2 regions of the Brevibacillus sp. JB24b genome follow, and region 2 is predicted to be linked to the other one. Evidence: riboswitches for the same ligand, from Rfam matches in the RefSeq annotation. Region 2 holds a riboswitch; the other holds the start of a gene.
What was found. Region 2 has a riboswitch for cobalamin ahead of nrdI (class Ib ribonucleoside-diphosphate reductase assembly flavoprotein NrdI). Riboswitches for the same ligand answer to the same signal wherever they lie in the genome.
Positions count from the first base shown of each region.

Region 1: linked by a shared signal. The riboswitch ahead of nikA (nickel ABC transporter substrate-binding protein) and the one ahead of nrdI (class Ib ribonucleoside-diphosphate reductase assembly flavoprotein NrdI) in region 2 are both predicted to bind cobalamin.

Region 1 is NZ_JBNVQV010000001.1:3,367,301-3,371,584, forward strand. Features, by position in the region: gene nikA (nickel ABC transporter substrate-binding protein) at 1-1,494, opposite strand, end outside; cobalamin riboswitch at 1,652-1,838, opposite strand; gene ACQV1I_RS15760 (nitroreductase family protein) at 2,005-2,628, opposite strand; gene ACQV1I_RS15765 (DoxX family protein) at 2,877-3,263, opposite strand; gene ACQV1I_RS15770 (MarR family winged helix-turn-helix transcriptional regulator) at 3,370-3,861, opposite strand; gene ACQV1I_RS15775 (non-ribosomal peptide synthetase) at 4,156-4,284, opposite strand, start outside.
Region 2 is NZ_JBNVQV010000001.1:2,823,478-2,827,761, forward strand. Features, by position in the region: gene nrdE (class 1b ribonucleoside-diphosphate reductase subunit alpha) at 1-1,899, opposite strand, end outside; gene nrdI (class Ib ribonucleoside-diphosphate reductase assembly flavoprotein NrdI) at 1,865-2,290, opposite strand; cobalamin riboswitch at 2,490-2,685, opposite strand; gene xerS (tyrosine recombinase XerS) at 3,188-4,284, shown strand, end outside.

The DNA of each region.
Region 1 (4,284 bases), 540 kb from region 2:
TAAAATATCTTTATATAGCTTCATTCTGTGTGCTTCGTCTGTACTCACTAATACTTCCTTGATTTTTCCATCTAATTCTTTCTTCCCTGGTAGCCCTAATAGAGCTTTGTAATCCGGACTTCCACCTTCGGAAGGTGTAGTTATAGCGGATAAATAGGAATGCGGATCAAACGGGACACCCCAGCTAGCCGTAAATAATAAATCAAAACTGCCTTCACTCGCTGTAGCCCAAAAATTCTCTTCTTCCTTACTAGTCAACTTAATATCGATCCCCAATTTGCTAAACTCACCTTGAACATATTCCGCTATTGCCTTCTGAATGTTGTCTGAACTAATAAACATCAATTCCAGTTGTAATGTTTCTCCATCCTTCTCCCGAAATGGTTTTCCATTTGCTTGTTTCCATCCCGCTTCATCCAATAACTGTTTCGCTTTTTCTTCATCGTGTTCATACGGTTTCACATCAATTTTTGTGTAAGGAATGGTAGGTGCAAACAAAGTGTCAGCTTTTCTTTCCGTCCCGTAAAAGATATGATCAATCACAGCCTGCTTATTAAAAGCATGCTGGATAGCTAACCGTAATTTGCGGTCTTTGAGCGCTTCTCTGTTCGTATTAAACAGTAGCGCTCTTGTAGCTGTGGGTTCTGATAATTTGGTTTCATATTTTCCTGAGTCCTTCAGAAATCGGAACGAATCTTGGCTAATGACCCCATTACCAAAAATAAGATCGATTTCCTTTTTCTCAAAAGCTAATACTCTAGACTCACCGTCAGGAATGACTTTAACAATCACCTTGTCGACTTTCGGTTTAGCTCCCCAATACTTTTCGTTTCTTGTAAAGATAGCCTTTTCATTTTTCGTATATTCGCTTAGCACCCACGGCCCTGTGCCAATCGGAGCCTTGAGTCCGTCTTTAAATGTGTTTTGACTGTCAGGAAAGGCAGCTTCTCCTACAAATCGTAAGGGTCTGATGTACGTAAGCTCTTGAAGAGTTGGGTAATATGGTTTTTTCAAATTCAGTTTAAACGTAAATTCGTCAACTACTTCTGTGCTTTTCATTTGGTTTATTAATTCCATCCATTCATGTTGTGGGGCATTAGCTAAAACGGTATCAAAATTCTTCTTGACGATTGTAGCATTAAATGGTGAGCCATCAGAAAATGTAACATCTTTCCTTAGGTGAAACACATATTCTTTTCCATCTTTTGATACATCCCAGCTTTGGGCCAACCAGGGCTTAAGTTCTCCACCTTCACCGTAGTAAACAAGAGATTCATATACCATAGCTTGTGAGAACCATTGATTCGGAAAATACGTATGCGGATTTAAATCGCCAATATCTCCGGACCAGGAAAACGTAAGAGCTTTTGAATGATCTTGATTTGATATATTTACTTGATCTTTTGTTGTATTACTGCAACCAGCGATCATGATTGTTAGAATCGCGAGTAGTCCAATAAAAGTAGTGATAAATGTAGATCGTTCCAAAAACATATTTCCTCACCTTTTATCTATAAATTAAATTATTCCAAAAATGTTAAAACACAAAAAAAACATTGCCAACCAGATTAAAAAGGTCAGAAATGCCTATTGTTTAAGAACAATTTGGTCTTCTAGCATTCTAACACCTCCCTATTTCCCCGTAGGTCTAACAGTATTTTTAGAATGGGCAGGTCTTCTGACTTAGGTTCATCATCTCCATGCGTCTTCCCAGATATTATCCAGTGACTTTTTTGCATAAGACTCCCCTTACAGCGGCGGGACCGTGCCGGATTCACACCGGCTTCCCTTTTAAGTATTTGCTATGAAACAAATACACCCATTCCGATATGTAGTTTTTCCTTATGGAAATATTCACTTTATGCCATTAATTTGAAATTAGGACAAAAAGTTTACCTAGAACAAATTATATTCGTTATTCCAAGTTTATGCTATATCAAATTAAGTTCCTAAAAAAACATTGCCAAAGCATGTCCGATTGAACAGCTTTAGCAATGTTTTAACTTACATACCGTTGTAGCTTACAAACTCCCCATTCGGCTTACGATAACCACGTGGACGTTGACTTGATATCTTTTCTTTTCCAATAGTAAACATCATTACTGTTTCATATCCATCAGGAATTTCTAAAATTTCTTTAATAGCATTTGGATCAAACCCAATCATCGGGCACGTATCCCAGCCTTTATCTTTTGCCGATAGCATGAACAACATGGCAGAAAGACTCGCATTGCGAATTGCATCTTCCTTCATAAATGACTCGCCATTGCCCTCATATACCCCTGTAACTGTCTCAATTGTACGATCTAGCTCTTGTTTACTCAAAATTCCGAGATGGTGCATTCCTTCATTTATTTTTTCCACTCCTTGATAAGCGTAACGATTCCCCAACACCAAAATGACTGCTGAAGATGTATGTACTTTATACTGCTTGCAAGATTCATAAATCTTTTCTTTCAAGACGGGATCAGTTACGACTAGGTAGTGTGTATGTTGAAGATTAAAAGCAGAAGGAGCATATTTAACTAAAGTAAAGATCTCTTCAAGATCAGATTGGGTAATTTCTACCCCATCAATGAAATTATTTGCGGAACGCCGACTTTTCACTAGGTTTGTAAAATCGCTCATGTAATTTCCTCTTCTCATTGTATGTATCGTAATGGTTACAGGGGAGGAAAGAACAGTGTTTTCACTACACTTACTCGCTCCCCTGTCTTTTTTGTGCCTACTTGATTTTATTTTGCTTGAATCTGTTTGATTCTTGCCTGATTAGGCCTTATTCTGACCTATATCTCTTGGCATTGTCTTCATGTACAACATTATCATACAATAGAGCAAGTGAATCTGGATACTACTCACTTTTTACAGGTCATATCTTACGCGAATAAAGCATATGCACCTGGTCCAATCAATGCAACCCCGATAGCCACCGCAAGCAATACTAGATTGTATTCCATACCGTTTTGCGTAATCCACAATCCATTTTTTCCATGTACAGTAAAAATAGCGATCAGCATAGTTACAGCGATTAGTGCTCCCCCTATCCAAGTAAACACACCAGACGCAAAGAGCAATCCTCCAACAATCTCACTGGCGCCTGCCATAAATGCCATCAACAAGCCGGGTTTCACACCGATAGATTCTAACCACCCTGCTGTTCCCTTTAAGCCATGCCCACCAAACCATCCAAATAATTTCTGTGTACCATGACCAATAAATAAAAGCCCCACAACTAATCGAATAAGTAAAAGTCCTGCATCCATTTTCTTTTCCTCCTTAGGAATATGTTTTATTTTGAGTATCTTCAATTAAAGATATATGAGAAAGATGGATAATATGCTTCTTTTTATTATCACATCTGTTTTGCTACTACTTATCTGCAAAATTCATTTGGGCTGACTTGCCCAGCTTTTTCAACAAAGTAATGGTAATCTCTTTTTCTTCAGGAGAAAGCCCACTAAGTGCTTCTGTTAGCTTTTCTTGATGTTTCGGAAAAATCTCTTGGAGAAATTGCTCCCCTTCTTGTGTTAATTCCGCATAGATAACTCGTCGATCATTCGGACAGGGCTTACGAAGCAAATAACCCTTTTTTTCTAGCTTATCCACCACATAAGTAATATTTCCACTAGAGATTAAAATCTTGTCACCAATTTGCTGAAGAGGCTGTCTGCCTTTATGAAATAACAATTCTAGAACACCAAATTCAGTAGGATTTAATCCATATTGTCGAATATCTTTCTGAACGTGAGCAGACGTCCAGTTAAATGCACGGGATAACACAACGAACAAATGAAGGGATTGCTCTTGATTTTTATTTGAATCTGTTATCAGGTCCATTTGCTTTCCCTGTTTGTTCAGCATTTTGTTTTCTCCTTTCTTTTTATTTCTTACCTTTTACAAAATACATTTCAATATGTCTCATTTTTTGATATCTTAAATTTAAGATAAATGAAGAATACCCTATTTTTTTTACGTTGTCAACTAGTAAACTAAAAAAATATTAAATGAACAACGTAGGAGTTTGGGTTGATTATAGCTGGAACACTCTTGCTGGTTCCATGTTATCGGCTAAACAGAGAAAGACGTATTAGCTTGCGAGCATCTTACAAAAGATAAGGGACACAAACAGGTAATAATCGTTTGTGCCCCCAGGTTTTATTTTTTCATAGGCGCCTCGGCTTCGCTATTAGTTGGTTCTTTTTGTTCTATAAAGGCTGCTAATGCTTGGATCGTTCGGTGTTCATAGACAACCAGATCATCGGAGATTAATTCCTCTTTCTCCAT
Region 2 (4,284 bases):
GTCTATATGCACCTGTACTTCTGCTACTAGGTCAATTACATTGAACATGTTCATATCATATGCCTCTTTATAGTAGAAGAAATTATCATCATCTAAGAATGGCATTGGATAAATGGTTTTGGAATCACCATATTCGCGCTCCTCGATACGTTGTGTAATCGGTGCGATTGATGCTGTAGAGGATTGCAGATAAGAGATGGAGCCTGTTGGAGCAATCGCTAAACGATAGGCATGGTAGAGTCCATAGGTTTGTACCTCATCCTGCAAACGAGCCCAGTCTTCCTTTGTTGGAATATGGTGACCTTCGAATAATTGTTGAACTTTTTCTGTTTTTGGTGAGTAATCATGTTGCTGATAACGTTCAAAATAACTACCTGATGCATATTCACTACGCTCAAAATCTAGGAAAGTAATTCCTCGTTCTTTTGCAATAAGCATAGATCGTTCTAATGAATAAAAATTCAAGATCATGAAGAATGTACGTGCAAAATCAATCGCTTCTTTCGATTCATAAGGAATCTTATTTTTAGCCAAATATCCGTGTAGATTCATAGCTCCCAAGCCAACAGAATGAAGCTCGCGGTTTGCTTTTGCTACAGATGGAACGATCGAAATATTTGTACGGTCACTCACTTCTGTAAGAGCATCCATTGCTAAATGAATCGTTTCTTTCATTCTCTTATTCGCCATTACATTTACAATATTAAGCGAACCCAGGTTACAAGAGATGTCCCGGTTAATAACATCGTCCACCCCATAATCATTAATGGAGGAAACTTCGCTGAGTTGGGCAATTTCACTGCACAAATTAGAGAATTTAACTCGACCAATCTCTTTTAATGCGTGATATTCGTTGACATTATCAACATACATAATATATGGATAACCAGATTCCATCTGGATTTGGGCTAATTTCATAATCAGATCACGTGCTCCGATTTTTTTCTTACGGACACGTGGGTTATTTACCAGCTCGTCATATATACTAGTGATATCCATATCGTCTAAGTGCTGACCATACTCTTGGAACACAGTATGAGGATAGAACAAGTACATGTCTTTATCTTTTTCTACCAGCTCGAAGAATTTATTAGGAGTAACAACGCCAAGTGACAAGGTTTTAATCCTGATCTTCTCATCGCTGTTGATTTTTTTTGTATCTAGGAATTCTTGAATGTCCGCATGGAAAATATTGAGATAAACAACTCCACTACCATCGCGTTGACCTAGCTGATTTGCGTATGAGAACGCATCTTCAAATAGCTTCATCACAGGAAGAACACCACTAGCCTTCCCATCTAATCCTTTGATCTGCTCTCCAGCCGCACGGATTTTGCTTAGATTCAAGCTCACACCGCCACCAATTTTGCTTAATTGCAAGGCCGAATTAATAGAGAACCCAATCGAATTCATAGAATCATCTACTTCAAGTAAGAAACAGCTAACTAGCTCTCCACGTCTCTTCTTACCTGCATTTAAGAAGGTAGGAGTAGCAGGTTGGTATTCTTGCGAAATTAATAAGTCTGCATATTGCAGTGCTTTTTCGCTGTCCCCTTTTGCTAAGAATAGGGCAACTACAGCAATTCGATCCTCGTAACGCTCAAGAAATTTGCTTTCATCATTTGTTTTCATCGCATAGTTATGATAAAACTTGAACGCACTCATGAAGGATGGGAAGCGGAATTTTTTATCATATACATAGCGATAGACCCGTTCGATATCGGCAAATTCATAGCCTTCAAACACTTCAGCTTCATAGTAGTCATTTTCAATCAAGTAGTTAATCTTCTCACGTAAGTTATGGAAAAAGACTGTATTCTGATTTACGTAATCAACAAAATAACTCTTCGCTGCCTCTAAATCTTTATGAAACTGAAATTTCCCGTCTTTCTTCACCATAATTTCGTTGTTCAACGTGATCCATTGTGGTAGTTGCGTGGACAAAGTGAAATACCTCCTGCTTAAAAGTTTCTACATCTCTTTTGGTACCGCTCAATTCAAATTTCATGATTAATGGCACATTGTATTGGTCGGCAATCTGGTCAGCTGCTAATCCGTAGCGAGTCCCCCAATTCATGTTCCCGCTAGTTGCAACCCCCTTCATCCATTGAGAGTGTTGAGTTAGAAATTGTCGTGTCGTTTCAGGAACTTGTCCAAATCCCGTTGTATATGTAATCAGAATGAAAGGTTCGTTTATGACGATATCATCGGAAATTTGTATACATCGGAAATCTAGTTTTTGGACGAAACGCTTCACATTTCCTGTTTTGGAATCATATACGATCAGCATCGATACACCCCCCTTTCATGTATAAAGGACATAAGATGGTAGTAAGCTGACTGCTGATAAATGCTACTTTTTGCCAACATAAAAAGCTCATCCCTTCATGGGTGAGCTTTAAAACGGCACAACAAAAGAAAAAATAGCAAAGCAAATAGCCGCTACTATTTAATCCCAGTACCGTTCCAACTTCCCACTCCCCGAAGATGCGAAACTAAGAGAATGGGCAGGTCTACTGACTTGTGTTTCACTTTACTTTGAGCCCTTCCCATATAAGTCGCCTGAGACATGCTTATACAGTGGTCTGCTCATTTCATCCACACTTACAGTTGCGGGGACAGCTCTGGAATTTCACCAGATTCCCTATTAAGTCGCAAAATGACACCTAATTCTCGGCGGTAAAGTAACTTTTATCAGTATGTAGTATATAACATTCATATGAGACACTAAATGTAGTCTTGTCACCTAGCATACAATGTTTCTATCAAAAGAGCAAGCTACAAAATGCCTACAAGTCAAAAATAAAACTCGACGAACTGATAGGTAAGACAACCAGCTACACTTCATGTAAAAATTGCCTCTTTTATCTGTTTTTCCTTAATAATTACATCTCTACTCATGTAAAACGCAACGTTAACTTAGGTTGCTGCATCTTATCTAATAATGTAACTGTCACTTGAAAATTTCTAACTAGTCTCCAATCAATAAGCGTAAAGGATAACAAAACCCCACGTATATAGCTTGTTAAACAAGAACAAATGTTCTATAATCAATAGTAAGCTATCTACAGCCCTTACAGATATATCATTGTACCAGTATAAAGTCATTTTGATAACGGATTATTGAAATTTTTATATGTATTTATTTCGATATACGAAGTTGAGCAAAGGATAGGTGGTCATTCTCATGTCTACAACTAAACAACGGGATTCCTTACAACTCCTTGAGAGAATCCCTTCTTTTCCTTGGTTTGTTGAAAAATATGTGGATCATAAAAGATCGAAACGCGCTTCCGTCTCGACTCTACTCGGCTATCTACGTGATTTTGAATTCTTTTTTCGGTGGCTAATGGCAGAGGGCCTCTCCACTGCCCAAGCAATGAGCGAGATTACACTCAATGAGCTAGAGGGACTACGCAAAGAAACAGTAGAATCCTATCTTCTCTATTTACAGGACTCTCATCTATTTGAGCGTTCGTTACTATTAACTAAACCCACTAAAAGTGCAAAAAAAGAATACAGTGACTTGACAATATCTCGCAAGCTTTCTAGCTTAAAGTCCCTGTTTTACTATTTATCTGCACTCTCAGAGGATGAACATGGTGAATCTTACTTGCAGCGAAACGTGATGGCAAAAATTGAGTTACATGTGGAAGAGGTTACACCGCTCGCTCGTGCAAACGCTATCCGCTCTAAAATTTTAGTAGATGATCAAATCCAAAAATTCGTCGATTTTGTGTACCATGGCTACTTGCAGTTCTGTGATACCAAGAAAAAGCTACATTTTCATTATCGAAATCGGGATCGAGATGTCGCCATTATCGCGTTAGTCCTTTCTGGAGGATTTCGTGTATCTGAAATTGTTAATTTGAACCTTCAAAACGTGGTACTGGAGAAAAATCAGGTACTAATGATTCGAAAAGGAAAAAAGGAAGATGCCCCATTCTTCAGTGATTGGGGAAAGGAATATTTGCTCCGTTATCTGAATACACGTCAGAAGTATCAGCCACCTGCTAATGAGGATGCTTTATTTCTAACGGTATCACCTACAAAACCAATCGGCCACCGCATCGATCTACGTTCCGTTCAGAAATTAGTAAAAAAATATGGAAGTGCATTTGGAATGCCAGACATTTCTGTACATAAGTTACGTCATAGCTTTGCTACCCAGTTTTTGCGATTAAACCCTGATCCTCATCAGCTTCAAGCTCAATTAGGTCATTCAAAAATAGATACTACGATGCAATATGCCCATGTACTAGATGATGCTTTGAGTAAAGCGGT